Regions from separate parts of the Exiguobacterium sp. JMULE1 genome, predicted to be linked through region 1. Evidence: riboswitches for the same ligand, from Rfam matches in the RefSeq annotation. Region 1 holds a riboswitch; each other region holds the start of a gene.
What was found. A riboswitch is a leader RNA that binds a small molecule or an ion and turns the genes downstream of it on or off. The one in region 1 is predicted to bind thiamine pyrophosphate.
Positions count from the first base shown of each region.

Region 2: another riboswitch for thiamine pyrophosphate. It lies ahead of EXW93_RS05950 (thiamine phosphate synthase); the one in region 1 lies ahead of tenA (thiaminase II).
Region 3: another riboswitch for thiamine pyrophosphate. It lies ahead of thiD (bifunctional hydroxymethylpyrimidine kinase/phosphomethylpyrimidine kinase); the one in region 1 lies ahead of tenA (thiaminase II).
Region 4: another riboswitch for thiamine pyrophosphate. It lies ahead of thiT (energy-coupled thiamine transporter ThiT); the one in region 1 lies ahead of tenA (thiaminase II).

Region 1 covers NZ_SGWC01000002.1:885,289-893,075, reverse strand. The annotation lists gene EXW93_RS04725 (sporulation protein) at 1-177, shown strand, start outside; gene EXW93_RS04720 (glycoside hydrolase family 3 protein) at 386-2,302, shown strand; gene EXW93_RS04715 (hypothetical protein) at 2,333-2,629, opposite strand; gene tenA (thiaminase II) at 2,681-3,376, opposite strand; TPP riboswitch at 3,450-3,556, opposite strand; gene EXW93_RS04705 (DUF1002 domain-containing protein) at 3,750-4,631, shown strand; gene abc-f (ribosomal protection-like ABC-F family protein) at 4,908-6,707, shown strand; gene EXW93_RS04695 (alanine/glycine:cation symporter family protein) at 6,903-7,787, shown strand, end outside.
Region 2 covers NZ_SGWC01000002.1:1,125,785-1,133,571, forward strand. The annotation lists gene EXW93_RS05920 (hypothetical protein) at 1-863, shown strand, start outside; gene EXW93_RS05925 (hypothetical protein) at 942-1,235, shown strand; gene EXW93_RS05930 (DoxX family membrane protein) at 1,263-1,751, opposite strand; gene EXW93_RS05935 (MFS transporter) at 1,879-3,063, opposite strand; gene EXW93_RS05940 (OsmC family protein) at 3,254-3,679, shown strand; gene nagZ (beta-N-acetylhexosaminidase) at 3,676-4,896, shown strand; TPP riboswitch at 4,953-5,055, shown strand; gene EXW93_RS05950 (thiamine phosphate synthase) at 5,138-5,731, shown strand; gene EXW93_RS05955 (FAD-dependent oxidoreductase) at 5,728-6,672, shown strand; gene thiS (sulfur carrier protein ThiS) at 6,669-6,869, shown strand; gene EXW93_RS05965 (thiazole synthase) at 6,872-7,636, shown strand; gene EXW93_RS05970 (ThiF family adenylyltransferase) at 7,633-7,787, shown strand, end outside.
Region 3 covers NZ_SGWC01000002.1:478,934-486,720, reverse strand. The annotation lists gene EXW93_RS02685 (ArsR/SmtB family transcription factor) at 1-112, opposite strand, end outside; gene EXW93_RS02680 (hypothetical protein) at 169-603, opposite strand; gene thiE (thiamine phosphate synthase) at 624-1,262, opposite strand; gene thiM (hydroxyethylthiazole kinase) at 1,252-2,019, opposite strand; gene thiD (bifunctional hydroxymethylpyrimidine kinase/phosphomethylpyrimidine kinase) at 2,000-2,803, opposite strand; TPP riboswitch at 2,919-3,029, opposite strand; gene EXW93_RS02660 (murein hydrolase activator EnvC family protein) at 3,094-4,074, opposite strand; gene EXW93_RS16345 (hypothetical protein) at 4,122-4,370, opposite strand; gene EXW93_RS16585 (murein hydrolase activator EnvC family protein) at 4,569-6,008, opposite strand; gene mce (methylmalonyl-CoA epimerase) at 6,271-6,681, shown strand; gene EXW93_RS02645 (type 1 glutamine amidotransferase domain-containing protein) at 6,728-7,240, opposite strand; gene EXW93_RS02640 (hypothetical protein) at 7,267-7,440, opposite strand; gene EXW93_RS02635 (organic hydroperoxide resistance protein) at 7,493-7,787, opposite strand, start outside.
Region 4 covers NZ_SGWC01000002.1:1,892,100-1,899,886, reverse strand. The annotation lists gene pknB (Stk1 family PASTA domain-containing Ser/Thr kinase) at 1-1,681, shown strand, start outside; gene rsgA (ribosome small subunit-dependent GTPase A) at 1,707-2,612, shown strand; gene rpe (ribulose-phosphate 3-epimerase) at 2,615-3,271, shown strand; TPP riboswitch at 3,294-3,403, shown strand; gene thiT (energy-coupled thiamine transporter ThiT) at 3,465-4,025, shown strand; gene EXW93_RS10290 (thiamine diphosphokinase) at 4,027-4,629, shown strand; gene EXW93_RS10285 (amino acid permease) at 4,684-6,087, opposite strand; gene rpmB (50S ribosomal protein L28) at 6,228-6,416, opposite strand; gene EXW93_RS10275 (Asp23/Gls24 family envelope stress response protein) at 6,700-7,062, shown strand; gene EXW93_RS10270 (DAK2 domain-containing protein) at 7,088-7,787, shown strand, end outside.

The sequences.
Region 1 (7,787 bases):
TCAGGGATTGATTTAATCGTCCAAGTCGACCGTCGTGCGCACAGTCTTGGTTCATTATTCAGTGAAATGGCTGGTGCGGATGAGTCGATGATCAAACTGCGTCTGTCCAATAGTGAACTGCAGGATCAATCGTTCGTCGAACGTCAGCTGACAAGCATCGTGGAACGCTATAGCTGATCAATCGATCGACTTTACTTGAAAGTGATTCCTCTTCAGGGGGAGTCACTTTTTTTCATTCAAGTCAGTTTGTCTAAAAACATCTTTGAAATTTATTTCAATTTGAAATCGTTTACAAATAAAATATTGTTTTAAAACAAACACCTTGCTATACTGTCCGTATTGAAAAGAATTCCAGTCACGGTTTGACTAAAGGAGGACATACATCATGAAAAAAATCGGACAGTTCACGTTAACAGCCGGACTCGCAGCAGTACTCGTCTCAAGTAGTTTACCTGTCATGGCAGAGGCAGGATCTTCAGCCGATCGGATCAGTCACAAAATCGACACGATGACACTCGAACAAAAAATCGGGCAGATGATCATGCCGGACTTCCGGCAGTGGAATGGCAGCAATCATACGTCGCTTGCCCCAGAAGTCGCGAACATCATCGATCGCTATGATTTAGGCGGCGTCATCTTGTTTGCTGAGAACGTCAGCGAAACCGAACAGACGACGAAACTCGTTCATGATCTGCAAGAAGTCGTCAAACAAGACGCTAGCAACGATATTCCGCTCTTCGTCACGATCGACCAAGAAGGTGGAATCGTTACTCGGCTCGGAACAGGGACGAACTTACCTGGCAACATGGCGTTAGGTGCGACCCGCAGTAGTGCATACGCGAATGATGCCGGTCATATCATCGGTTCGGAACTGCGTGCGCTCGGCATCAATGTCAACTTTGGTCCGGTTCTCGACGTCAACAGCAATCCTGGAAATCCTGTCATTGGTGTCCGCTCGTTCTCGAGTGATCCGGAGCTCGTCGGCACACTCGGTTCCGCTCTAATGAAGGGAATTCAGTCTGAAGGTGTCGCGGCGACCGCCAAACACTTCCCGGGTCACGGCGATACGGCGACCGATTCCCACTATGGATTACCGGTCGTTGACCGGTCCCTGCAGGAGCTAGAACAAGTCGAGCTCGTACCGTTCAAGCGAGCTATTGCTGAAGACATCGATATGATCATGACAGGACACATCGGGATGCCGCAAATCGAACCTGAAGTCGTCACGTCGACAAATGGTACCTTCCCTTTACCTGCGACGTTATCGGATGATGTCATCACGGGCGTACTGCGCGAAAAACTTGGCTACGATGGCATCGTCATCACAGACGCGTTGAACATGCAGGCGATCGCCGACAACTTCACGGAATCAGAAGCCGTCTTAAAGACGTTTGACGCCGGTGTCGATATCGCGCTCATGCCGACGATCCTTCGTTCCGAGCAGGATGTCACAAAACTCGACCGGATTTTCAAGGATGTGATCGCAGCAGTCAAAGATGGTCGCCTCTCAGAGGAACGGATCGATCAATCGGTTGAGCGGATTCTGACACTGAAAGCAGAACGCGGAATTTGGAACGGTACGACTGACACGACATCCCTAGCTGAAAAAATCGCGCAATCGAACCAAATCGTCGGTAGTCCCGAGCATAAAGCAAAAGAACGTGCGATGACGGAAGCCGCGGTCACACTCGTGAAAAATGATCAGCGGACCTTACCATTCAAACCGAAAAAGAATGCCAACGTTCTTGTGATCGCTCCTGCGGCGGATCAAACGGACAGCATGAAAAAAACGATCGCTTCCCTACCGAAGAATCGGAACTGGCACGTGACGACAGCGAATTACTCGGCTACTACGCTACCGCTCGACCAAAACCCGACATTACGGGCGCAACTCGATGCAGCAGATTACATCATCGTCGGTTCCAACGTCAACACGAGTGCTAAACTACTACCTACTGCACCAGAACAAGCGATTCCGGCTTCGATCTTCCGCTATGCGAAACAAACGGATACACCATCCGTCCTGCTCAGTCTCCGTAACCCATACGATGTCGCCGTTCAACCGGACGCACCGGCACACGTCCTCGTCTATGGCTTCAAAGGCGATCCAAACGGTCCAGACTCCGAAGCAGGCAATCTAAAATCAGCGGGACCGAACCTGCCTGCAGGTATCCGAGCAATCTTCGGAACGTTCAAACCGCAAGGCACTTTACCGGTTGATGTGCCGGTCTTTAAGAACGGTGTCTTTACCGATCAACTGCATCTCGAATTCGGTGACGGCTTTAAAAACTGGAAAAAATGATGACGTGATACACCAAAAGACCGAAGCTCCTTAAAGGATGCCTCGGTCTTTTAATGATTGATACGGATATTCAGCTTCTTCTTTCGCACGATGGTAGACGCGGTATAACCAATAAGTCAGCAGTGCATAGACGACGATGACAAGAACAGCAGAAATATAGCTTCCCATGCTATACGCTACCTTGAAGTTTCGAGTCGATGCGGATATACCGGATAACACAATCAACGTTGGGATGATAAGTCCTACAAATCTTACTTTGACTTTACCAAGCATTCGTTGCATAGCATATGCCGCGAGGATCACGAGTGCGATGACTACGATTTCCATTCCAATCCCTACTTTCACTAGATGGTATTCCTAATTCTACCATCTACTGGTTTAAGAAGATACCGGGCGTGCTGGAATCGTTTCGTAGACCGACGTGAACGTCTCTTCCGTCCACCCCATGTGCCAGAAGAGTAACTCATAGTAACAACTTGTCACGAAATGACGTTTCATCCGCTCGCGTTCCGTTGGGCTCGCTTGCTCCGCCAGCGCATCAAGCCGTGCAATCTGTTCCAAGACGACCTTTTCAAACCATTCCGAGCTATACGTGTCGATCCATTGCTGATAGATTTTTTCTTCCGGTGTACACGTCAGTAATTGTTGCCCGACTTCGTAATACAACCAGTAACATGGCAAGATGGCAGCAATCGTCTCACCAAGCGTTCCTTCACTCGCATGATGCATGTGCGAGACGTACGCATATGCTGTCGGTGCCGGTTCAAATGCTTCAAGGTCTGCTGCCGTAATACTGAGCGGCTCAAAAAATGATTGATGTAAGCTCAGCTCTGCCTCGTAAGTCGAAGTAGCATGTTCGGCAAGTGTCGCGATCGTCGCGAAGTCGTCTGCTTTTGACGCTGCCTTCGCTTGAATCTTCGCAAAGTGTTTTAAGTAATAGGCATCCTGCATGACGTAATGCCGAAATTTCGAGAGTGGTAACGTCCCCTCCCCGATTCCTTGTACGAACGGGTGCGTAAAACTACTATCCCAATACGCTTGTGCCGCTTGTTTGATTTCTTGTGTGAATGTCATGATCTCATCCTCCTCGTTTGGTATGAAACGAAAAAACACCACCCCGAAACACACGGGCATGGCGCAAGAAGAACAAGACTTGACGCCACTTCCCTCCGTAAGTACGAACTTAATCAGGTTCAAAGGGTCCGAACGTCTTCGTTCGTCTCAGTCAGCCTACTGACTCCCCTAGTGGTCATTATTCGATTCTCATCCACTATAGCATGCTGAAAACGGAAGTCAAGTTGTCCTTTTTTCGCTATACTATGGAGTGTCAGAAGACGGATACCGTCTCCATCTGCAGACCGATTCCGAACAGACATCGTTACCGTACACTAAATTTAGTACCTGATACTATAATTCATTCTGTTACTTACAATTGGAGGATTTCATTATGCATACACCAACAAAAATCATGGCATCAGCCGTTATCGCTTCTGCTCTATTACTTCCGACAGCCGCTTCTGCCGAACAAGTCGTTGATAAGACGATCGTCACACTCGGTGAGTCGCTCGGCGAAAAGGATAAGGCTTGGGTGCTTTCCCGTCTCAATGCACCGGAAGGCATCACGCCAATCATCGCAACCTCTGCTGACGAAGAAAAATATCTTGGGAAAAACATTCCACAGTCGCAAAAAGGTGGCAACATGTATTCGTCAGCTAAGATCGAACTGACGGAAAAAGGAGATGGACTTTCCGTCTCGACGGAGAACATCACGTGGGTGACGAAGGATATGTATCTCAACGCTCTCGTCACAGCGGGTGTCAAAGATGCCGACATCACGATCACTTCTCCCTACAAGGTGACCGGGACATCGGCACTGACAGGAATCATGAAAGCGTACGATCAAACTTCCGCTGAGACGGGAATTAAGTTAAGTGACGAACGCAAGGATTTAGCACAGCAAGAATTATCGGTCACATCAGACGTCGGAAAAACGGTCGGCACGGATAAAGTCGCTGACTTAATGAATGAGATCAAGGCTGAGATCGCCAATCAAAAACCGGAAACCAAAGTCGAGGTCGAAAACCTGATCGTCCAAGTCATTCAAAACAACAATATCCAGTTGTCTGACGCACAAATGGACCGGTTGACGAATCTATTCAATCAAATGGAGCAAGCGAACATCAACTGGGGACAAATCGAGAGTGGTTTGAAAAATGCGGGGCAAGACATCCACGCGTTCGCAACATCAGAAGAAACGAAAGGATTTTTCGCTAAATTATTCGATGGACTCAGTGACTTCTTCAGTTCAATCGCGGGTGTGTTCAAATAATTCAGACTTCCGTAACTGACAAAAAAATAGTAAACTAGAGATATCTGAAACGAAAGGTGGTGTGAAAAGATGGACTTTGCCGCGTGCAAACACTGGTTGATGGAACAATTGTATCTGTTGCGCGCGATTTTTCATGAAATGGCGTTCTAAGGCACCCGTCTGTCCTTTTTTAAGAACTTCATGAATGAAAAATACTGCAAAGCGCATCTTTCACACGTTAGGGAGAGTGCTATTTGCGCTCTCCTTTTTTGATGCGCGCGAAAGGATCAATTGATTATGATGATTTGCGACATTCAACACCTGACCAAACAATTCGGAGGCGAAACGATCTTAACGGATGTTTCCCTCTTCTTAAACGAATACGACCGTGTCGGTCTGATTGGACGAAACGGGAGTGGTAAGACGACATTACTCCGCTTGCTTGCTCGCCTTGAGCAACCGGACGGTGGTGTCATCTATCAAAAGAACGGTTTGACGATCGGCTACTTGGAACAACTTCCTGTATATAGTGAAACGATGACCGGACTCGACGTCCTTTGGACAGCGTTTGAAGACATCCTCGCGATCCGTTCTCGGATGCAACAGTTGGAGCAAATGATGGCGACAGCACCAGAGAATCTTGATGCGTTACTCGCACGATATGCGGAAGCGACGAATGCGTTCGAACAAAAGGATGGCTATCTACTCGACTCGAAAATCGAGCGCATGGTGAACGGGTTACACCTTCGTCCGTTACTCACTCGTCCTTTCCACCAGTTGAGTGGTGGTGAACAGACGAAGATTTGTCTCGGTCGCATGTTACTCATGGAGCCAAATCTGCTCATTCTTGACGAACCGACGAACCATCTTGATTTAGCTGCCGTGGAATGGCTGGAGCAGTTCTTACGGGACTACACAGGAACCATCCTGCTCGTCTCTCACGACCGGGTCTTCTTAGACGCCGTCGTCACCTCGATCGTTGAACTCGAGGACGGTGAACTGACAACCTATATAGGGAACTACAGCGCGTTCGTCGTCGAACGTGAACGTCGCTTGATGGAACAGTTCCACGCCTACCAAGAGCAACAGAAAAAAATAAAGAAAATGAAGGAAGCGATTCGTCGACTCCGGCAATGGGCAAACGAAGCGTCTCCACCGAGTGAGAAATTATTCCGTAAAGCAAAATCAATGGAACGAGCACTCGAGCGGATCGAACGGATTAAACGACCACAACTCGAAGCCAAAACCGCTGATGTCTCCTTCTCTTCCACTGATCACACGAGCCAAGTCGTTTTTCGCGCTGAAGAACTCTCGTTTGCTTACGGAACCCGCCACATTTTTGATGACGTCTCGTTCGAGATCATGGCACAGGATCGGATCGCGATTGTCGGAACGAATGGAAGCGGAAAATCGACGTTGCTCTCACTGCTGCTTGACGAATTATCACCTGACGCAGGCACACTCACGCGTGGACCATCGAATCGGATCGGTTTCCTGTCCCAGCATGCCCATTTCGAAGAGGACGCGCGGTTAATCGACTGGTTTAGAGACCGGATTGCCGTTCCAGAAGCGGAAGCCCGCCATATCCTAGCCCGGTTCCTGTTCTTTGGACCAACTGTCTTTCGGTCCATTTTGTCACTGAGCGGAGGCGAACGTGTGCGATTGCAACTCGCCGTCCTCGTTCATTCGTCGATCAATGTATTAATTCTCGACGAGCCGACGAACCATCTCGATATTGAATCAAGAGAGACACTCGAAGAAGCACTCGAGAATTTTTCTGGTACATTGATTGCCGTCTCACACGACCGCTATTTCTTGAATCGGCTTTTTCCGCAGATCCTGTGGCTCGAAAATGGTCTGACGCGTTATCATGGTACGTATACGTATGCTCAACAGAAGCGTACTAAGGTCGCTACGTCTTCCTCACTCCACGTAACCCCTCAAAAACCAAAACGCTTGTCACAACACGAGTTAGAAGTGCAGATCGAGCGGCTTGAACAGAAATTAGCAAAACGTGAAAAACCGACCGATACCGTTTCTAAAAGCATCCAACAGCAACTCGATGACCTATACGAACAGTTACTACAGTATGGATGATCCAGCTTTACTTGACTGTCACTCTCGATACCGAGAGTGACAGTTTTTCGTTCATTCATAAGATTTCATCATATGTTTTTTTAGCTAACCTTATTAAGTTTTAAAATTTTATTTTATTTTGTTGTTGCTTATTTTCAGAAAATTCGTATAATTTAGCGTATAGCTTTTATTATTCTTTGGGAGGAATACACCATCATGAACGCCATTCAGCAAGTCATTCAAGGAAGTGTCGATTACGCCAACAATATTTTAGGTGCGTATGTGCTAGTTGCCGTATTGATCGGCGGTGGGATCTACTTCACGATCCGAACTAAATTTATCCAGTTCACGTACTTAAAAGAGATGTTCCGCGTCACGCTCGATAAAAGTGAACAAACAACAGACGACAAAGGGGAAAGCATCACTTCTCTCCAGTCATTCTTTATCGGAGCTGCGACACGGATTGGTACGGGTAACCTTGCCGGTGTCACGATTGCCGTCACACTTGGTGGACCCGGTGCCGTCTTCTGGATGTGGATGGTCGCTCTTCTCGGTGGTGCGACAGCTCTCATCGAAAGTACACTGGCTCAAGTCTATAAAGTACGCGATACGAAATCAAACGCGTACCGTGGTGGTCCTGCCTATTACATCGAAAAAGGCTTGAAAAACCGAGCTCTCGGAATTGTCTTTGCAATCTTGATTGCCGTTACGTTCGGACTTATCTTCAACTCGGTTCAATCGAACACGATTGCTGCTGCCTTTGACAATGCGTTTGGTATCAATACAACTATCGTCGGTGTTGTACTTGTCGTCTTGACGGGACTCGTCATCTTTGGTGGTGTCCACCGCGTCGCGAAATTCTCTGCGATCATCGTTCCTATCATGGCAGGTCTTTACTTGCTTGCTGCCCTTTATGTCGTCGTCACGAACCTGACGGAGCTTCCTGGTGTGTTCGCAATGATCTTTAAAAGTGCTTTCGGAATTGAGCAAGCATTCGGTGGCTCGGTCGGTGCTGCGATCTCACTCGGTGTCAGACGTGGATTGTTCTCGAACGAAGCCGGGATGGGGTCTGCTCCGAACGCCGCTGCTGCTGCTGAAGTC
Region 2 (7,787 bases), 240 kb from region 1:
AAGGAGAAGTTGAAAAAAAGCGAACGAATTATTTGTCTGAGTTCGCTAGAGATTACTCCGATGTGACGGATGCCCCGCGTAGTTTCCGGCATTTCATGAACCAAATCGAATTATCACGATATGAGCAAGACAAAGAGGTATTTGGATTACACGTCAATGAAGATGGATCATGGGATCTACAATCATGGAAACGTGGCACGGAAAAGGTGCAGATTGTTTCTTTACCAAAACCGGCAAAGACTAAAGGGATCTACTATCAACCATTTCAACGAACGAAACAGAAGTTATATGTCAAACGAATTGGCGATGTTATACAAAAACCAGGTACAAATCATATCTACGTGATTGATTTAAAGAAAAAAACAGTCCAACTTATGGATTTACCATTTCAATTAACAGAAGACGATGAGGTACTCGCCATCTATCAGAATCGTGTCTTATATCGACAGATGCCTGACGATTCCAAGACAAGAGTTTATCTGAGAGACAATTCAAAAACGACACGATTAAAGTTGTTTGAAGTTGAAGACATGTGGGATACACGTGTGATAGACGAAGGTACCGTCGTAGGGATGACAGAGAACATGACCGAAACAAAAATCAAATGGTCGACGTTTGACTTACGAACAAAGCAATTCACGCAGCATCGTTATGATTTACCTAAACGAGATGCCAATGAAGTGCAACGACACACATCGGCAATCCTTGAGAACGATTTAGTGTATTCCTTCATCGAAACAAAGAAAAATGGCACATCTATCCTTGTTTTAGATGCACAGACTGAAGAAGTTCGATACGAGGGGACAATCAAATATGACATGCCTAAGAGTGACCTTCAACTCAACGGGATGACAATCAACTGAACTACGAAAAAATAGTAAAATATTTGAAACCTCCCGTTTTCTTTCGACGTATAAAGACTATACAAAGGGGGAACTCACATGCAATTCTTGATTTTTGTTGTCTTCGCAGGTGCTATGTATTGGTTCTACTACAATTTCTTACTCGGGTATCGTAAGAAAAACATCACGATGACGTTCGACGATCGGTTTTATTCACTCGACGAACATGTCGCAGCAATCGAACAAAAACTCGCAACGGATGGGCATTCGGCACGTTATCTCGGTGACCGTCGCTTTGAAGTTGATGGTAAACCATACCTATTCCTCGAGCGTACGGTCTCAGTCGGCGGGACCCCGACACAACAGACGATTCTTGAGCAACAAAAAAAATAACTCTCCCCGTGCGGGAGAGTTTTTTTGTTAGACTGGAATCCGGTCAAGGGGATGCGGTTGCTGCGACGAGCGATACCAGCGGATGATCCAGTAATCGATACCGATTTGATACGCAAAGCGTCCTGCAGCCAGTAAGGCGATTGATGCTGCTAAGAATACTGGATTCAACGCAATCGTCCCAGCGAGTAAGTAATTGAGATTCATGATGCTTCCGACGACCATTGCAGGAACCGTCAACAGACTAAGAATCAACAGGATCCCGACGACGAGTTCCGCGAACGGAATCAAGGCGTTGATCAGCCCGACGTTCGGTAAGGCGAGTTGCTCAATCCACGTCGCGTACCAGGAACTGACGAGTGCGTCTTCGCCCGTTGACTTCGCGAGCGCTCCTTCGAGAAACGGTTTTGCATCAAAGCCATTAATGTACTTACCGATTCCAGCGATGAACCACTGGATTCCGAGCCAGAGTCGGATGATTGTCAACAGACCGAGACCGATGATGTGTAATGTTTTCACTTTCAGACACTCCTCTACTACAACATAGTCCCCATCATACTGAAAAATCATCAGCGAGATGGGGACTATCATCATAACGTCATCGAACCGTCATCGACCTGTTACAAAAAAGGACAAGGTAACGGTTTCATGAGCGTTGATCGAGGCGATGACTGATTGCAGTTAATAAAGCAGCAACGAGCGCGACCAGTCCACCGACGAGTGCCGTGTTCATCATCGGACCGTTCGCATAGACGATGCCACCGAGTGCCGAACCAAAAGCAATCCCGACGTTACTCGCAACCGGCATCAATGAAGCGGCGAGTCCTTTTGCTTCCGGGTTGAACTTTTCAGCGAGGTCAATCAAATAGATTTGTGTCGAAGTCGTCAGTAGAATCGACATCAACGACATCAAGGCGATGTTGAACAGACCAAGCGGAAGGGATGCTGTCGTGAAGTATAATGCAGCAAGAACGACTGCTTGCACGACGAAGACGAACCGTAAGCGGCCCATCGGATTTTTGCTAGCAATCTTGCCGGCAAGGATGTTACTAAAGATTGAGACGACGCCGTAAGCGAGCAAGATCGGACTGATCCACGTTTTCGCAATCCCGAGTTCTGTTTGCAGAATCGGCACGAGATATGTGTAGACGACGTAAGTTGCCCCGAATCCAAACGACGGAATAAAGAAGGCGATCAGGATCCGTGGGTTGGCGAGCAATCCAAGCTGTTCCTTAATAGAACCAGAACCCGTCGATTGCTGGACCGGAACGATCTTCCATACTGCGAGGAACGCAATCATTCCCATGACTGTCGTTAGCCAGAACGTAGCTTCAAAGCCAGCATGTTGCCCGATGAACGTTCCAATGGGGACACCGAGAACGTTCGCGAGTGTAAAACCACCGAAAATGAACGAGACGGCGACACCGCGTTTGGCGACAGGCACACCGTCACTTGCGACGACCATCGCGAGTGAGATCAAGACACCAGTCAAGATGGCTGTCAGAATGCGGGTTGCGAGCAACACTTCGTAACTTGGAGCAAAACTACTGGCAAGGTTCAGTAAGACCCAGGCGAGTAAGAGACGTAGGATCAGGCGACGCCGTTCCAGATGACCGGTCAGCGACATGACGATCGGTGTACCGATTGCAAAGGAGATGGCAAAGGCTGAGACGAGCGTACCGGCTGTTGCGATCGTGATATCAAGGGCTGAGGAGATTTCAGCGAGGATCCCGACGATGACGAATTCGCTTGTTCCGAGTACGAACGTCAGGAGCGACAACGTGGCGATCAAGAGCCAATCGCGTCGACTTAAACGAGTAGTAGGTGACATGGATAATTCCTCAATTCTAGCGCTTGCGCGCGAAACTATGAGTAACAGGATAGCATGAAACGATTTCGTCGGGTATCGCAAAGCGAGATTTCGGGAAAAGAACCATTATTCGAAATAGCGTGTGAATTTCCAGGCGTACTGTTTTTTGCGTATACTACAGAAGAAGACTACTTATAAAGGAGTGGAAACGATGCAAGCGACAGTGACATGGAACAAACAGATGGGGTTTAGTGGACAGACGGAATCAGGGCATCACCTGGCGATGGATGCAGCACCCGAAAACGGGGGTGAAAATCAAGCGCCGCGACCGACTGAGCTACTGCTACATGCCGTTGCCGGCTGTACCGGAATTGATATCGTTTCGATCTTAGAGAAGATGCGCTTGACGATCACCCATTTCGAAATGGATATCGAAGGAGAACGGGCAGAGGACCATCCGCGGCGTTTTACGTCGATCTCGATTCATTACCGGCTCGAAGGAGATCTCCCGGAAGATAAGGTCCGTCGCGCCATCTCGTTATCAAAGGATAAATATTGTTCGGTCTCGCAATCCCTGAACGCTGAGATTTCCGTCTATTATTCGATCAATGGTGTCCGGAGCGAGGATCCTTTGTGAAGAAAGTCGTACTGATCGGTTGCCTGTTGCTTGCAGGGTGTGCGCAGGAGACGACGGAACCAACGAAATCATCACAACCGGAATCGAAACAACCGACAGAAGAAAAGAAACCGAAGCCTGAGCCGACGAAAGAAGAACGACAACAAGCAAAACTAAAGCAACAATTAAAAGCGATGTCGACGTCAGAAAAAATCGATCAACTGCTCTATATCGGAGTCGCCGGCACGGAACTTTCAGCAGCTGACCGGAAATTGTTACAGACGCATGCGATTGGCGGGGTCTTATTGCTCGGCGGAAACATCACGTCAGAAGAACAACTCTTGACGTTCACACGTGCGATTCAAGAGACGAATCAAAAACCGTATGCGTTTGTTGGGATCGATGAAGAAGGCGGACGGGTCAGCCGGGTACCGGATCAACGATTACGTCTACCGACGAGTCAACGGATGGCGCAAGGAGCAGATGATGCGAAAATGGAAGATATCGGACGTACGCTCGGACATTTGTCACGATTTTATGGCTTCAACATGGACTTCGCACCGGTCCTAGACGTCAACAGTAATCCGAACAATCCGATCATCGGCGACCGTGCGTTCAGTGCTGATCCGAAGACCGTCGCGACGCTTGGTACGGCCCTGATGCACGGGATGCAGGAGACGGGAACGATTCCGGTCGTCAAACATTTTCCCGGTCACGGCAATACGAGTGTCGATTCCCATGTCGGGCTACCGAAAGTGACGGCATCAAAGGAAGAACTGAAGCAGACGGAACTGTTACCGTTTAAAGAAGCGATTCAAGAGGGCGCCGAGATGGTGATGGTTGCCCATATTCTCTATCCCGCGTATGACGATACGAATCCATCCTCGCTCTCAAAGCCGATCTTGACTGACCTCTTGCGTCAGCAACTCGGATTCAACGGTGTCATCATCACGGATGATCTCGTCATGGGAGCGATCACGAAACGATATGGTCTCGCAGAAGCGGCACGTCAGTCGCTCGTCAATGGAGCTGATATGGCGATGTTTTCAGAGGCAGGTGCTTACGCAAAAGTTCATGCTGAAGTGATGCAAGCCGTCAAAGACCAAACGCTGACGCCGGAGATGCTCGATGCTAAAGTAATGCGCATCCTGAAGCTAAAGCAGACGTATGCCGACAGCCAAGAGCAACAGCGACCGACGAAATCGGAGCTGATTCAGCAAGTGGAAGCGCTCAACTAGGACTAGCGAAGCAAAGCGACTCATGCTAGACTAATGGGGCAAGCCAATTAAACACGAAAAGACACTAGGGGAGTCTCCCAGCAGACTGAGACGGAAGTATCCGGACCCTTTGAACCTGATCTAGTTCGTACTAGCGGAGGGAAGTGGCTCGAAACCCTAGATATCCTTAGCGCTTCAGCGCATTTTCGGACCACTCCCTTCAACATCGGGAGTGGTCCTTTTTCGTATGGAAAGGAAGAACATGATGCGTTTACATCTGATTTCGACGGGATCCATTCATCCGCTTGACGAAATAAAGACCTTTCAATCACTTCAACCCTATACGGATCAGCTGCATCTACGTGAACCGAACTTATCGGCGGCAGAATTACTTGATCTGATTGAAGCACTCCTTGGGCATGGTTATTCGCCTGAACAGTTAACGGTTCATGACCGGGTCGACGTCGCCCATGTCGCCGGCATCGGTGTGCAGCTGACGCGCCGTTCCTTGCGTGTCCGCGATGTGCGACGTCATTTTCCGAATCTCGTCATCGGGAAATCGGTCCATTCACTAGCAGAGGCACTGGCAGCAGAAGCGGAAGGAGCCGACCGACTGCTGTACGGTCATATTTATCCGACAGCGTCGAAGCCGGACCTACCACCCCGAGGGATCGACGCATTAAAGCAAGTCGTCACCTTCACGACGAAACCAGTCATTGCGATCGGTGGGATTACACCAGAATGCATGCCTGAAATCGCAGCGACCGGGGCAACCGGAATCGCCGTCTTATCGGGTATTCTCGGTCAATCGGATCCACTCGCCGCCGTCAAGCGTTATCAGGGGGTTCGCGTATGACGAATCACATCATCATCGGCGGTGGAGTCATCGGGTTGACGCTTGCTTATGGTCTCGCCTGTCAGAATGAATCCGTCGTCGTCTTAGAACGTGGAACATGCGGACGAGGAACGAGCCGCGCAGCTGCCGGGATGCTCGCGACGGACATCGAGCTGAGGGCGGAATTGCATGCACTTGCCGCACGTAGTCGTCGTCTGTATCCGTTGCTTGCACGTCGACTCGAGCGAGAGACAGGCATCGATTGTGGGTACCGGGAACAACCGTTTTTGTTAAAACGTAAAGGACGCGAGCATCTGTTTCCAGCTGTCGGTCAAATCGATCCACGACGACTGACGACTGCATTGATGTATGCCTTACACGCACGTGGCATATCGATTGAAGAACAGGTAGATGTCACACGCATCGAAGAGAACGATGACTTCATCAGGATCGAATCGAACGCAGGAACGTGGACCGGACGAACAGTGACGGTCGCTGCCGGACGCGGGTCGCAAGCCTTGCTCGATACAGTCGGAAATTCGATCGCGACATATGGGGTCAAAGGGGAGTGTCTCGCCGTCCGTCTCGCGGGTCAGCCGTTACGCTCGATTCTGTTTGATGAAGCCGTCTACCTCGTGCCAAAAGCTGACGGACGGATTTTGATCGGTGCGACCGAACTGCCGCACGACGAGACGGTCGGCGTCAGTGTCGCTGGGATCATGTCACTGCTTCAAGCAGCAGAACGACTGTATCCACCGATTCGTGACGCGGTCATCGAAGAAGTCTGGTCCGGTGTACGACCGCAAACGGTGTCCGGCTTGCCATATATCGGAGTCACCGATTCATCCCGTCGGATCTTCCTAGCGACAGGGCATCATCGGCATGGCATATTACTCGCACCAGCGACAGCGGAAGTCTTGGTAAATACATTACGGTTGATTCAGAAGGAGGAAGTCCGATGAACATTACGATTAACGGCAATGACCACACGATCGAACAGATTAAAACGATCGAGGACATGCTCACGCAACTCGGCTTAGGGGAAAAGCTCGTCATCGTCGAACAGAATCGACAAATTATCGATCGCATGGCGTACGGTCAGACAGTCGTTCGGGACAATGACACATTTGAAATCGTTCATTTCGTAGGAGGAGGATAAACATGCTGAAAATTGGAGAAAAGACATTTGAATCACGGTTATTGCTCGGAACAGGGAAATATACGGATGCTACGGTACAGCAGAAAGCAATCGATGCGTCTGCTTCACAAATTTTGACATTTGCCGTCCGTCGGCTCGATATCTTCGACAAACAACAAGCGAATTTCTTGGAGTCGCTTGATTTAGCGAAGTACGATCTACTTCCAAACACGGCTGGTGCGAAGACGGCGGAGGAAGCTGTTCGGTTAGCGAAGCTTGCGCGGGCATCCGGTATGTGTGACATGGTCAAGGTCGAAGTGATTGGTTGCGATAAGACGTTACTACCTGATCCGATCGAGACGTTACGGGCTTCTGAAGAATTACTCAAAGAAGGCTTCATCGTCTTACCGTATACGTCAGACGATGTCGTCCTTGCACGGCGACTCGAGGAACTCGGTTGTCACGCCATCATGCCGGCTGCATCACCAATCGGTTCCGGGCAAGGCATTCTCAACCCACTTCATCTACGATTCATCATCGAGCAGACGACGGTCCCGGTCATCGTCGACGCCGGGATCGGCTCGCCGACCGACGTCGCCTATGCGATGGAACTCGGTGCGGACGGTGTCTTATTAAACTCCGCTGTCGCCCATGCGAAAGATCCGGTCAAGATGGCGCACGCCATGCGACTAGCTGTCGAAGCAGGGCGCTTCGGATACGAAGCGGGACGAATCGAGAAAAAACAGTATGCGGTCGCGAGTAGTCCAACGAGTGGATTGATTCGATGAACCGTTACTCACGGCAAACTCGATTTCAACCGATCGGGGAAGCGGGACAAGCACGCTTAGCAGCAGCAAAGGTACTGATCATCGGCATGGGAGCGCTCGGAACGGCATCGGCAGAACAACTCGTTCGCGCCGGTGTCGGCGTCGTCCGAAT
Region 3 (7,787 bases), 410 kb from region 1:
GAATCTTAAATAGCTTTCCGATTTCAAGTGTTGGGATCGTATCCACGACTTGTCCGATTTCAGACGCACGTTGTTCGTCAATCGCAATCGTTTCACAACGGGGAATATCCATGTCCGTCACCTCGTTTTTACCTATATTGCACCATGGGAAAACAGAACATTGCAAGTTTAGCGCATGCGCCTACGAATGAGCCAAAATACGAACCATCCTCCAACATAATCTCCGATATCCCAGACGATTCGATTTTGATCGACAGCGCGTACGCCGATATCAATGATTTTCGTACTCTCTAATCGGTTCGAATAGCGCTGTCGTAGCCGAGTCGGAATCGGTAGACGAAGAAGTACCCGGTAATAGATGTCTAAATGAGTATGTCCCCAAATTTCCGTCGCAATCGAGCTCGTTTTAATATACAACGGACGTTTGTAGCGTCTTTCATACTTTTCTTTCAATAAAAGGGCCATCTCATAAGATATACGATTAGGACGCGGAAATAAGACTTTTCCTAGATGGTAGATCCCCTGATTATCGACTCGAATGATTTGTGGTTCTAACCGATATCGAATCCAATAGCCGCGAAAACGGATCGTCTGCCATTTCAATACAATCACCTCTGAACGGATTATACCCTGTTCTGAAGTGATTGATGCCATTCTCGCACAGCATCTGTCATTTGCTGCGCAGCGAGTTGCCGATCTTCTTTAGCGAAAATTTCTGAAATGACGGCGTACCCTTCTAGCGGGATGGGAAGGGTGGAGACATTTGTTGCTGTGATTCCACCAATACCGATTAGAGGTAATCGTACGGCTTCCCGAATCGCCTGAAGCATCGTATGCGACATGGAATCAGCGTCCGCTTTGGATGACGTCGCAAATAGAGATCCCACGCCTAAATAAGAGGCTCCGTCTCGTTCTGCTTCAATCGCTTGTGCAACAGTGGCTACCGACACACCAATTACAGCATCTGGTAAAAGGCGACGTGCTGCGGTTAAAGGAATGTCTTCTTGTCCGATATGCAAACCAGCTCCGACGAGTAACGCGATATCGATCCGGTCATTGATGATCAAAGGAATGTCGTGTCGATCCGTCAGTCTCTTCAACCGAACTGCCTGATCGTAGAATTCCTTTCCTTGTGCGGTTTTTTCTCGTAGTTGCACGATCGTCGCACCACCTAAAACAGCTTCCTCAACGACCGTCTCGATCGCGACGCCAGGATGGTAACGACGATCCGTCACTGCATAGATGGAGTAATCAATTGACACGTTCTGTCACCTCCACCAGTTCTTGCTCCGTCATGAGGCTGATCGCATTGAACAATTCTCGTTTAAAATCACCAAGACCTTGCGCAGAGACTGCTTGTTCTCCTGCTTTTCCCATGACGAATGTTCCGTGAACAGCCGCCTCAAACGCCGTATATCCTGCGCCGAGGAAGCTCGCAATCAAGGAAGCCGTCATACAGCCCGTACCCGTGATGTCTCCTAGACGAGGTGTTCCTACATGTAATTCCATTTCGCGCGTTCCATCCGTGATATAGTCGTTCGGACCTGTCACGACGAGGACAGATTTGTGTTTGCGAGCGAATGCACGAATACTTTCTCGATCCATCATTGCATCTCCCGCAGCATCGACTCCCTTAGTTCGTCCGTCTTCCCCAAGTAACGTCTTGATTTCAGAAGTATTTCCTTTGATGACCGTACACCCGAGATTAATGAGTTCTTTAGAAAAGGCAGTACGTAATGTCGTTGCCCCTGCTCCAACTGGATCAAGAACGATCGGGACATTCAAACGTCCCGCTTCACCGGCTGCAAGTCGTTGAGCTGCTTGCATGTCTGCATCGATCGTACCAATGTTTAAGACAAGGGCTTGCGCGAGTCTAACCATCTCTTCTACTTCGCGAATGTCTTCCGCCATGACGGGTGATGCTCCAACAGCGAGTGTGACGTTTGCGCAGTCGTTGATCGTTACCGTGTTCGTCAGATGGTGAATGAGTGGTTTGTGTTCAAGAATGGTCGTAAACATGTGTATCCCTCCAAAGTGAATGAAAATGATGTGTCGGTCCAATACCTTGTCCGAGAGCAAATCCATGACGAATCGCCTCCGTGACATAGCTCTTTGCTTGTCTTACACTATCTGTCAAATCTTCTCCAAGCGCCATCCGCGCCGCAATCGCCGCAGATAAGGTACAACCAGTTCCATGAGTATGTTGATTGTCTAACCGTTCCGATGTGAAGCGGTGTTCTACTTCCCCATCAAACAACAAATCCGTCGCAGCTCCTGAGAGATGTCCACCTTTTAGTAATACTGCCCCTGTCTGTGTAGCTAATTGATGCATCGCCAGTCGCATTTCATCTAGATTGGTGACCGATCGTCCTGTTAAACGCTCCGCTTCCGGTAAATTTGGTGTGACGAGTGTCGCAAGCGGTAAAAGCTCCGAAATCAATGCTTGTTCGGCTTCCGTCCGTAATAAGGCATGTCCCCCTTTAGCGACCATGACGGGATCTAATATGATCGGAACTGTCTGTTTGCGGAGATGTGTAGCAATGACACGAATCGTCTGCGCATTCGAGACCATTCCGATTTTGATCGCATCGACACGAATGTCTGAGAAAATCGACGTTAACTGGGCATCTACGATTTCTGGAGATAACTCTTCCACCGCTTGAACACCCAGTGTATTTTGCGCCGTGACAGCTGTCAGGACGCTCATTCCATAAACGCCTAAAGCCGAAAAGGTTTTTAAATCTGCTTGAATCCCAGCTCCACCACCGGAGTCGGATCCTGCAATCGTCAGTACATGTTTCATGTTCTTTTCACCTTCCCATCGAGCAATGTAAGGGAGTCGTGACCGACAAAAAAAGCGTCGACCGCTGTAAAAAAGCAGTCGACGCTATACGAAAGCGTTATACACGCATTCCGGTATCCGTTCGGCTCAACTTTCCTACGCTGGTATTATCCAGTTCAGGTAATAGGGTCGAAAACAGATTGGTTTTCCTCTCAGCCGGATTCCTCCAGCTCCCCTAGTTGCTCAAGTATTCGTTTCGCCTTAACTGTAGCATAGCAGCAAAAAAAAACGAGCCGAAGCCCGTTTTTTGATTACAGATATGCCAATGGATTCACTGCATTCAGAGGAGAAGAAGCACTATATTGATAACCTCCGACATGTAGTTCGAAATGTAAGTGTGGTCCTGTTGAATTTCCTGTACTACCAAGTGTTCCGACTTGCTGACCTTGAGAGACCGTTTGTCCTGCATGAACAGATAATGAGCTCATATGAGCGTAAACCGTCGTATAGACTTTTCCATCCAAGAAATGCGAAATCATGACGTGGTTTCCGTAAGGTCCACCACCTGATGCTGTAATGACGGTTCCGGCTGCTGCTGCGACGATCGGAGATCCGACGGGACCTTTGAAATCGACGCCATTATGGAATGTATAACCATTTGCTCCACTAGCTGGTCCGAACCCTTGTGATACCCCACCAGAAGATGGTCGGACAAATTTCCCACCACCTGAAGCGATTGGTGTTGTATCTGAACTTGTTGATTCTGTATTCTTATTGGCTTGTTTTGCTGCTTGAGCACTTGCTTTAGCAGCTTTTTCAGCTGCCGCTTTCTCTGCTGCTGCTTTTTCAGCCGCTGCTTTAGCCGCTGCCTTCGCTGCCGCAATCGCACGTTCTTGCGCTTCGAGAGTCGCTTGCAGTTCTTTTGCGTCTAACAGTTCTGTCGTAAACTTCGTCTTCCCTTTTCGTAATTTTTTGAGTGTAGCACTACGCTCTTTCATTTGAGCTTTCAACGCTTTTTTTTGTTCAAGCAATACTTTCTTTTCTTGCATTTGCTCCGCTTTTTTCTCAACGAGTGCTTGTTTTGCTTCTGCTAATTTTTTTTGTGTCGCGATGTAATCTGAAATCATTTTATCATCTTGTTCAGCAATCTTTTTACCCGCCATGACTCGGCTGAATAAATCACCTAAATCCTTTGATCCAAAAATGACTTCTTCCCACTTAATCGAGTTTCCATCGTTTTCTTGGAAAACACGTAAACGATCACCGAGAAGTTCTTCCTGCTTCTGTAGCATCTCCTCGTAACGAACGATGTCTGCCTTTAACTCATCGATTCGATTGCTTAACTGTTTAATTTGTTTATTTTTTCGGAAACTTGGAAAATCTTTTCGTTAATCGCTGCGTCGATTCGATTGATTTGACGTTGTTCTTTTGAAATTTTAGCTTCTTGCTTTTTAATCTCTTTTTCTAATTTACGTTGTTCAGCGGCATTTTCTGCCTTTTTTTCTTTAATCGTTGCTGCCGCGATCGGTTGTGTACCTGTTGTAAGTAATGCCCCTAAAACAATGGTAGAAATTAGTTTTTTTAGCATATATCGTTTTCCTCACTTATGTATTTTCATTTTTTATTATAGTATTCAAGTTTCTCTCATATCTGAAATAGATTATAGCACCCTAATCGTTTCAAAAAAATTTCATTTACATTTCAAGTGAAAACGTTTTTTTGTAATATATATTTCTTATCAAATATAAAAAAAAGAATCGTTGCATATGCAACGATTCTTCACTGTTTAAAACATAGTCATTGGATTTACTGAGTTAGCTGGACCTGTTGCACTGTAGCTGTATCCACCAACGTGAATTTCGAAGTGCAAGTGTGGACCTGTTGAGTTTCCTGTGCTACCACGTGTACCGATTTGTTGACCTTGGCTGACGCGTTGACCTGCACTAGCGTTCAATGAACTCATATGTGCATAGACTGTCGTATATGTCTTCCCGTTCAATTGGTGAGCAATCATGATGTGATTTCCGTAAGGGCCGCCACCTGATGCTGTAATGACTGTACCAGTTGCAGCTGCAACGATCGGCGTGCCAACTGGACCACCGAAGTCAATCCCGTTATGGAACGTATAACCGTTTTCTCCGCCTGCAGAACCATACCCTTGTGTCACAGCACCAGCAGTTGGATGAATGAAGAGTCCGCCTGATGATGGTGACGGTTTAGGTGTCGCAGGAGCTGACGGTGCTGGCGCAGTTGGTGCTGGTGTAGATGGTTTTGGTGCCGATTGTTTCGTCGAACCAGAAGGTTTTGCTGATTGCGCTGCCTTCTCTTGTGCTGCTTGCTGAGCTGCTGCTTCTTTAGCGGCTTGTTGTTCCGCTTCTTTTTGAGCTGCTGCTTGAGCTGCTTCAGCTTCTGCTCGTGCTTTTGCTTCACGTGCCGCTTGAGCTTGACGTTCTTTTTCGATTCGTGCTTCACGTTCACGCGCTGCTTTTTCAGCTGCAATCGCTTTTTCTTGAGCGATCAAAATTTGCTGGACTTCTTTTGCATCCATCAATTGTGTTTCGAACTTTTCTTTTTTCTTACGTAGTTCTTTTAAGCGTTTGTTCCGCTCTTTTAATTGTGATTCAAGATCCGCTTGTTGACGTTTTAATTCTTTTTTCTCAACGACCAACTGCGCTTTCTTTTCTTTTACTTTTTGTTGCGCATCCGCTAATTGTTTTTGCGTATTTTGGTAATCCGTGATCATTTTATCATCTTGTTTTGAAATGGATTTCCCTGCCATGACACGGCTTACGAGGTCACCAACGTTTTTAGCGCCAAAGATGACTTCTTCCCATTTAATTGAGTTTCCATCATTCTCTTGCATGACACGAAGACGATCACCGAGTAGTTTTTCTTGGCGTTTTAGTTTCGCTTTATATTTCTCGATTTCTTTTCCAAGCTCAACGATTTCACGTTCTGTTGCTTTGATTTGACGATCTTTTGTTTCGACAGCAAAGATTTTTTCGTTCAACGCTTCGTCTAGTCGATTGACTTCTTGTTGTGTTTTAGAGATTTTTTTACCTTCTTGATTAACAGAAGACTCTAAGTTTTTTTGCTTTTTAGCATTGTCTTGTTGCTGTTGTTCGTTTTTGGCTTTCTGTTCACTTAAATCGTCTGCTGCTGCAAAATGAGGTGCTGATGAAAGAACCAGTGCGGAAACGATGAGCGACGCGAACGTTTTTTTCATGTAGTATTCCCTCTTTTTCTGTAGTATATGTTTTATGATTTATCGTAGAATATTTAAGTTAAATTTAAATTCTGTAATCTTTTTTCTTTTTATAAGAACGTTTTTGATTATAGCATTCATTCCTCTTCCATAATATTTCAGTGATATTTCAATTTAAATAAATCTTTCCTCTTCTATGTAATAGAAACATTTGGAAGGTAACTCATCGTTGCAACTTTGGAGTGTTTTTGGGAAACTGAAGCGAACAGAAGGAGGATGTCATATGAAATTAGACCACACTGGAATTGCCGTTCGCGACATGCAGGAAGCCATTTCATTTTATACAAACGTACTTGGAGGAACCTTAACAAAAGAGTACTCGAATCCTGCGCCTGGTGTTGCTTCCAATATTGCGGTCATCGAGTTCGATGATGCGCACATCGAGTTGTTAACGCCAACAAGTCCGGATAGTCCAATCGCTCGTTTTTTAAAACAACGTGGGAAAGGTGTCCACCATATTGCTTATCGCGTAGAGAATTTAGATCAAGCGATTGAAGAAGCAAAAAAACAAGGCTTAACATTTTTAGAAGATACGTATCGAACGACGCCGTTCGGACGACGACTGATTTATATGAATCCTCGTCATTCACACGGCGTCATTACGGAACTCTGTGATTATCCAAAAAAACCCTAAAAAATCAGCACTGCGTTATCGCAGTGCTGATTTTTGTTCTATACCATTAGCCAAGTTTTGCAACGATTTCCCGATTGAATGCAGGAATATCATCTGGTTGACGACTTGAGACGAAATTATCATCGACGACGACTTCTTCATCTGCAAAGTCCACACCAGCATTTTCTAAATCAATTCGAATTGATTTATAACCTGTCATTTTTCTTCCTTTGACGATTTTTGCATTAATCATCAATTGTGGTCCATGGCAGATTGAGAAAATTGGTTTTTTCGACATATCGAATTCTTCGACGAATGAGACAAAACGCTCGTCTTCTCGAAGTAAATCTGGTGAAAAACCGCCTGGAATAAGGAGAGCATCGTAGTCTGCTGCTGAAGTCTCATCAATCGAGAGATCAACATTTACTTTTGCCTCTTCCTGTTTGCCGACGAGTTCTGCACCTTTTTTAACACCAATGACAGTGATCTCGTGCCCTGCTTCTTTTAATGCATCAACCGGTCCTGTGAATTCTACATCTTCAAAATGATCGGCGAGTACGACTGCTACTTTTTTAGACATGTGATTCATCCCCCAAGTTGTTTGATTTAAATCGGATCTTCTCCGCGATCTCGTGGAGAAACCGTATCATCTGGCATTTCGTCTTTTCCTTTTAGGATTTCCTTTTGTTGCTCCTCTGTCAGTTTCCGTTCTTTATCCGACAGACGATCCCGTTCATCTTCAAACTCTTCATTTGGACGATCGGTTTCTTTCGGTGCCATGGAAAACCCTCCTTATGATTCGTCATGATTCGTCATGATTCGTCGATTATGCTTATAGTGAATCGACGACTTTAACAGAAAGATCAACATCAATGTTGCCACGTGTCGCTTTTGAGTACGGGCAGAAATTGTGTGTCTTCTCTAGTAAGTCTTCGGCTTCTTCCTGCGATACGCCAACGACCTCGACGACGAGTTTCGCTGCAATTTTTACACCGTTATCCGCTTCATCCTGTAAGAGGCTGACTTCTGAATTCGTCCGCGTCTCGACTCGTTTTTTTGCTTGGCGCGCCATTAAGTTATAGGCACCATCAAAACAAGCGGCATATCCTGCTGCGAATAACTGTTCC
Region 4 (7,787 bases), 1.0 Mb from region 1:
CATCGTCATGGAGTATATCGATGGTATGACATTAAAAACATTTTGTGAAAATCAAGCATTACCTGTGCCGCAGGCCGTCGATATCATCGCTCAAATTTGTGATGCGATCGATCACGCCCATGCACACCGGATCATCCATCGCGATATCAAACCGCAAAACATGTTGATTCGAGAAGATGGTACCGTCAAAGTAACGGATTTCGGAATCGCTGTGGCAATGTCGAATGCGACGCTGACGCATACGATGTCCGTTCTTGGATCCGTCCATTACTTTTCACCAGAACAAGCAAAAGGTAAATTTGCGGATGAGAAGTCGGATATCTATTCGCTTGGTGCTGTTTTATACGAACTTGTTACAGGACAAGTCCCGTTCGAAGGTGATTCCCCGGTTGCGATCGCTTTAAAGCATCTGCAAGATACACCGCGGCGCCCATCCGTCTTGAATCCGAAAGTGCCACAAGCGCTTGAGAACTGTATCATGCAGGCGCTCGCAAAAGCACCGCATGACCGCCAACAGTCCGTCGCAGCCTTTAAGACAGATATGGTGACGGCGTTGTCTGACGAACGAGCAAGTGAAGGCATCCGTGGTGCAGAAGAGGATGAGATGGAAAAGACGATGGTCTTATCGCCTGTACAAGTGCCAGAAGAATCAAAAGTGGAACCAGAATCACCCGCTGTCACGACCGTTCAACCGAAAACACCGGAAAAGAAAAAGAAAAAACGCTGGTGGATCGTCCTCTTATTGCTCATATTGCTAGGTGGTGCAGCTACGACGTTTGCGATGTGGCCAGATCCAACGGTCACCGTACCATCTGTCGTCAAGTCGGATGGAGACGAAGCGGAAACGAAGCTTGAGAAACTTGGATTCGTTGTTGAGACGACAGAACGAAATAGCGATACAGTCGAGGAAGGCGATGTCATCAGTCAGACACCGCGTGAAAACGCACAAGTCAAGAAGGGTTCGACAGTCAACTTGGTCGTCTCTACAGGTAGTGCTCCGGTCGAAGTACCGGATGTGACAGATGACGCTGAAAAAGAGGCGATCGCCACATTAAAAGAGGCTGGATTCGCAAAAGTCGAAGTCGAACGTGAAAAGTCGGATGAAATCGCGCGAGGTAATGTTATCCGACAATCGATCTCTGCTGGAACGGAAGTGATTGCAAAAGAACAGACGATTACGATCACTGTCTCAGAAGGAACTTCGTCCTTTGAATTGAAAGATTTGACGAACTTATCGAGTGATGAAGCAAAAGCGTATCTCGATGAAATGGGTCTCGACGGCACGTTTGAACAAGAATTTTCAAGTGACGTGAAGCTCGATCAAGTCATCCGTCAATTCCCGCAAGCCGGTGCACAAGTCGAACCGAACGACTCCGTGACTGTGTTCATCTCAAAAGGTGAGGAAGAAAAAACGGTGACGGCAACGTTCCCTGAAAAGGTCGTCTATGATGCGGTCAGCGAGAACGAGGACGAGGAACCACCGAAACAAGTCATCCGGATTGAGACGGAAGATGCAAAAGGAAAGCGGACCGTCATCGAGGAATCGATTGATCAAGATGAGACATTTGACGTGCCGGTGACGATCGATCCGGGAGAAGAAGGAAAAATTACGATCTATAAAGACGATACGGTGTATCGTTCAAAAACCATCACGTACAATCAAGCAAAAGACGCACAATGAATGTGATGAAAAAGGAGTGCATAGGATGACGGAACAACGCATCGAAGAGAATCGAGAAGGAACGATCATACGCCTGCAGGGTGGCTTTTATGATGTCATGACACCAGAAGGAGAGGTCCGTTCACGGGCAAGAGGGAATTTCCGAAAACGCGGCATCAGTCCAGTCGTCGGAGACGAAGTCGTTCTTCATATCGAAAGTGAGACGGGATATATTCTCGAAGTGAAGGAGCGGGACAACTTTTTAGTACGCCCTCCAGTCGCGAATATCGACCAGGCATTGCTCGTCGTCTCGGCGGCAGAACCTGATTTTTCAGCGCACTTGCTCGACCGATTTCTCGTCTTGATCGAAGCGAAGGAAATCCAACCCGTCATCCTGTTAACGAAGATGGATTTACTTGACGAAGTCAAAGGACCGGCTGTCCGAGAGGCGATTGCCGCTTACCGGAAGATTGGGTATACGGTCATCGAGACATCAAGTGAGACGTTGACGGGTGTTGAGCAAGTCCGTCCGTTACTTGCTGGAAAAACGAGCGTTCTCGCCGGACAATCCGGTGTCGGGAAAAGTTCATTGCTCAATGCACTGGAGCCCTCTCTTGATTTAGAAACAAGTGCGATCTCGAAATCACTCGGACGCGGACGTCATACGACGCGCCACGTCACATTAATGCCGCTTGCCGAAGGATTGATTGCCGATACGCCAGGTTTCTCGAACCTCGATTTTCCGTATGATATGGAAATCGAGGATGTACGGTGGAGTTTTCCTGAATTCGTCGCTGTACAAGATGATTGTAAATACCGAGGTTGCTTGCATTTGAATGAACCCGGTTGTGCCGTAAAGGAAGCCGTCGAAGCCCAAGAAATCATGTCCTCTCGTTATGAGAACTATGGTATGTTTATAGACGAAATCAAGAATCGAGCCCGGAGGTATTGAAGATGATTAAAATTGCACCATCGATCTTATCAGCAGATTTTGCGAATCTTGAGCGTGATGTCAAAGCAGTCGAAGCAGCAGGCGCGGACTATATCCATTTTGATGTCATGGACGGTCAGTTCGTACCGAACATCTCATTTGGATTACCTGTGCTTAGCAGCTTACGTCAAAAGACGGATATGATTCTCGATGTCCATTTGATGATTGACCAGCCAGAACGTTTCGTTGAAGATTTCGTCAAGGCAGGAGCTGACATCGTGACGTTCCACGTCGAAGCGACGAATCATGTCCATCGTGTCTTGCAACAAATCAAAGCAGCGGGCGCAAAGGCAGGAGTCGTCTTGAATCCCCATACGCCATTATCAACGATTGAACACGTCCTTGAGGATGTCGATATGGTTTTATTGATGACTGTCAATCCGGGCTTCGGTGGACAAGCCTTCATCGAGCGTGTCATGCCGAAACTCGCAGCACTTGCGCAAATGAAAGCAGATCGTGGTCTGACATTTGAAATCGAGATTGACGGTGGCGTCAATCCGGAAACGGCAAAGCTTTGCATCGATAACGGTGCGAACGTTCTCGTCGCAGGATCAGCAATCTACAATGCACCAGATTATGCGGAAGCGATCACTAGCATTCGTCAAGGGGCTGCCGTATAATAAGAACGAGAAAACGAAATATGATGACCGCAAGGGGTGTCGCTTGAAAAGCGGCTGAGAGGAGTCTTTTAGACTTTAACCCTTCGAACCTGTTCCGTTCAAACGGACGTAGGGATGTGGCGCACGCAGGCAGTACGGCGTTCGTCGTACTGCCTTTTTGCGTCCTCTCGTACAATGAAGGAGGAAAAATAACATGAAACGGTTACAAATGATGATGGAAATTGCCATCTTTGCCAGTCTCGGAGTCGTCTTTGATTTACTGATTCCATTCAAAATGCCACAAGGAGGCTCAATCAGCTTAGCGATGTTACCGATCTTCGTCATGGCATTTCGCCATGGTGTCGTTGGAGGGGTCGTTACGGGAGCGCTTGTCGGTACGATTCAATTGATGTTCGCTCCACAAGTCTTGACGATCGTTCAACCGATGCTTGACTATACGATTGCGTATGGTGTCGTCGGATTAAGTGGTCTGTTCGCGCGTCAAGTCAGACTAGCCGCGCGCAATGGACAAAAGAAAAGCTTGATGGCGTTCGTTCTCCTGGCGACGTTATTAGGCGCAGGACTCCGTTATATCTGTCATGTCATCAGTGGAATCGTCTTTTTTGCCGAGTATGCCGAAGGTCCAGTCGTACCGTATTCATTGATTTATAACGCGACATACATGGTACCGTCTTACGTTCTTTGTGGTGTCGTTGCGGGTCTTTTATTCACGACTGCGCCACGCTTACTCCGTTATTCGGCACGAGGCGTCTGAGATGCGGGCGATTCTCGTCTGTGCCGGTCCGCGAGAAGAAGCGCCGGATTTACGGACGTTTTGTCAGCCAGGTGATTTTATCGTCGGTGTTGACGGTGGTGTTCAGACGATTGAATCGTTTGGGCTGACATGCGACCTGACGATTGGTGATTTTGATTCGCTTGGTTATGTACCAGAAGGGGCAATCGTTCATCCGGCCGAGAAAGATGAAACGGATCTCGAACTGGCACTTCGTACAGTCTCAGAGAAGAAACAGTTTGAGGATACCTTCATTATCGGGGCGACAGGTGGGCGGCTCGACATGACCGTCCAAAATGTATATTTATTGAAGCGATACCCAGAGGCACGACTCGTGACGAAACGAGAAGAGGTACGATACTTGGCTGAGGGAACGTATGCAGTCGAAGCAGGGAGCTATTATTATCTTTCGTTCATTCCACTCGTACCATCGACTTTAAGCTTATCCGGAGTCAAATATCCACTTGATGCACATCCAGTACCGGTCGGAGGTTCCTTGACCGTCAGTAATGAATGGTGTGCGTCAGAAGCGAAGGTAGAGCTCCATCAAGGAGAACTATTGATGATGCGGACGCTTAAGGAATAGCACAATCATAGGAAAGAGGCCGTGGATGACTCCGCGACCTCTTTTTGTATGAAATTATTCTTCGAGTTGAGAAGGGGCGACACGGATGTCGCTTTGGGCGGATAGATGTTTTCCTTTGACGAAGAGATGATAACTTCCCCACATGACGAGGAAGAAAGGAACACCGATGTATAGAGCGATTCGTTGATCCGCTTGAAACGCAAGACTGACGAGGACGACGACGTTTAACGTCAGCGAAATCAGTGGTAACACCGGATAGAGTGGTGTCTTGAATTTCAGTTCGGATACATCGTGTCCGTTTCGGACGAACTGACGACGAAACGCGAGCTGAGAAGCAGAGATGGAAATCCAGCCGACTTGAGCGCCAAGTCCGGCTAAGGACAAGAGCCAAATGAAGACGGTATCCTCTGCGAAAAACGCGGTCAGGAGCGATAACATCGCGAACATCATCGTAAAGAGTAAAGCACGCATCGGCACACCACGTGCATTGACGTAAGATAATTTCTTTGAAATCATCCCTTCTTGCGCCATCGCCCATAACATCCGGGTCGCCGCATATAATCCGGAGTTTCCGACGGATAATAGTGCCGTCAAGACGACGATATTCATCAAATCAGCAGCGTACGGAATGCCGATCGCATCAAAGACCATGATGAACGGACTGCTGACTCCGCCAGCCGTCTCATACGGAATTAATGCACCAACGATCGTAATCGATAAGACGAAGAAGATGAACGTCCGCCAGACTGTATTGCGGATCGCTTTTGGAATCGATTTTTCAGGCGTGTCGGACTCCCCAGCCGCGACACCGATCAATTCCGTTCCTTGGAAGGCGAAGTTGACGGCGATCATCGTCGTCAAGACACCGAGAATCCCGTTTGGAAACCAACCGCTTGCCGTAAAGTTCGCAAATAACGATGTTGGGCGATCTGCTTCCATCGGTAACCAGCCGAACCAGGCAGCGCCACCTAGAATGATGAAGAAAAGGATCGCGAGGACCTTCAAACTCGAGAACCAGAATTCGGCTTCACCGAATGCTTTGGCGGAGACGGCATTCAGACCGAATAGCAAGACCGTAAAGATGGTACACCAGACGACGACCGGCACGTTCGGAAACCAGCGGTCCATCAAACTGCCAGCAGCCGTGATTTCGAGCGCGACCGTCACGGCCCAGCCGAGCCAATAAATCCAACCGACGGCAAAGCCGATTCCTGGTCCGATGAAGCGGGTCGTATAGGTCTGAAATGACCCCGAGACCGGCATATAGACCGCTAATTCCCCTAGACATAACATCGTCAGATACATGATGGTCCCACCCACGATGTAACTGAGGACCGCCCCGAGAGGTCCTGCTTGTGAAATCGTTAACCCTGACCCTAAAAATAAGCCTGTCCCGATGATTCCACCGAGTGAGATCATGAACAGGTGTCGACTCGTCATCTCTCGTTTGAGTTGCATGATGACTTCCCCCAATTCTGACAAAATAAAGTACGTTCCTATTGTAAGCGTTTTCAATAAAAGCGACAATTAGTTTATGAGAAAAATAAATGAGGGTATAAAAAAACCGGAAGGGAAGATTCCCATCCGGTGGTTGCGCCTTATACGCGTTCGACTTTACCTGATTTAAGAGCTCGAGCTGAAACCCAAACCTTTTTCGGCTTACCGTCGACGAGGATACGTACTTTTTGTACGTTGACTCCCCAAGTACGTTTTGTTTTGTTCAATGCGTGTGAACGGTTGTTACCCGACTTTGGCGATTTCCCAGTAACGTAGCATTTACGTGCCATGCGTTCCGCCTCCTTTTATGTTGTTTTGCGTTCGTCCTAATAGACACTTTGCTATCTTAGCATGGTGTCAGGGCGGTTGCAACATAAAAAAAGTAGCTGACAAGAAAAAAACTTGACAGACAACCTCGAAATTTAAAATAATGGATGAGGATGATGGTAAAAGTTCATTTGACCGCTACTATTTTTCACTTATTCATTGTATAGTCAGTACGGCGACTTTTCAATAGTAGGTCCTTATAGTAGAATTATGAGAAGAATACAATATTCAAAGGGGGCTACTCAGGTGGCGATCGAGATGAAAACGACCTATGGAAAGATTGATGTAGATAATGATGTCGTCGCGCAACTTGCGGGCGGCGCGGCAATGGAATGTTTTGGTGTCGTTGGTATGGCATCCCAGTCTCAAATCAAGGATGGTCTTGCTGAACTCTTAAAACGTGAGAACTTTGCACGCGGTGTCATCGTTCGACAGGCTTCAGAGCAGGTCCATATCGATATGCATATCATCGTAAGTTATGGAACGAAAATCTCAGAGGTGGCGAATAACGTACAGAGTCGCGTGAAATACACGCTCAGTCAGGCACTAGGTCTTGACGTGACATCTGTGAACATCTTTGTCCAAGGAGTCCGCTTGACGAATGTCTAAGGCGGGAATAGAGGAGGAAACTTTAGTGAGTGTAGATCGTTTAACAGGAGCGCAGTTAGTCAAGATGATTCAAAATGGCGCGGCGAATCTCTATCAAAATGCAGATTTCGTCGATTCATTGAACGTCTTCCCTGTGCCAGATGGTGATACGGGAACGAACATGAATTTGACGATGACTTCAGGTGCAAAAGAAGCAGGTAAATCAACTTCGGATTCTGTATCGGAAGTCGCGAACGTCTTCGCACGTGGATTATTGATGGGGGCGCGCGGAAACTCTGGCGTCATCTTAAGCCAATTGTTCCGTGGATTCTCGAAATCAATCGAAGGCAAAACAACGATTGATACGAAGGAATTCGCAGATGCGTTGCAAAAAGGTGTCGATACTGCATACAAAGCAGTCATGAAACCGGTTGAAGGAACAATCTTGACGGTTGCCCGTGAAACAGCTGTCGCTGCTATCGCACAATCTGAGACGACGACGGATTTCTTAGAGTTGATGCGTCAACTCGTCGAAGCTTCGAAAGTATCGCTCGACGGTACACCAGAACTTCTTCCGGTATTAAAAGAAGTAGGCGTCGTTGACTCTGGTGGTCAAGGTCTCGTCTGTATCTATGAAGGATTCCTCGCAACACTCGAAGGAAAAGAACTCGACAAGCCGCATGCGCCTGTCATGGAAGCACTCGTCGAAGCAGAGCATCATAAAACGGCTCAAAGCTTCATGTCGA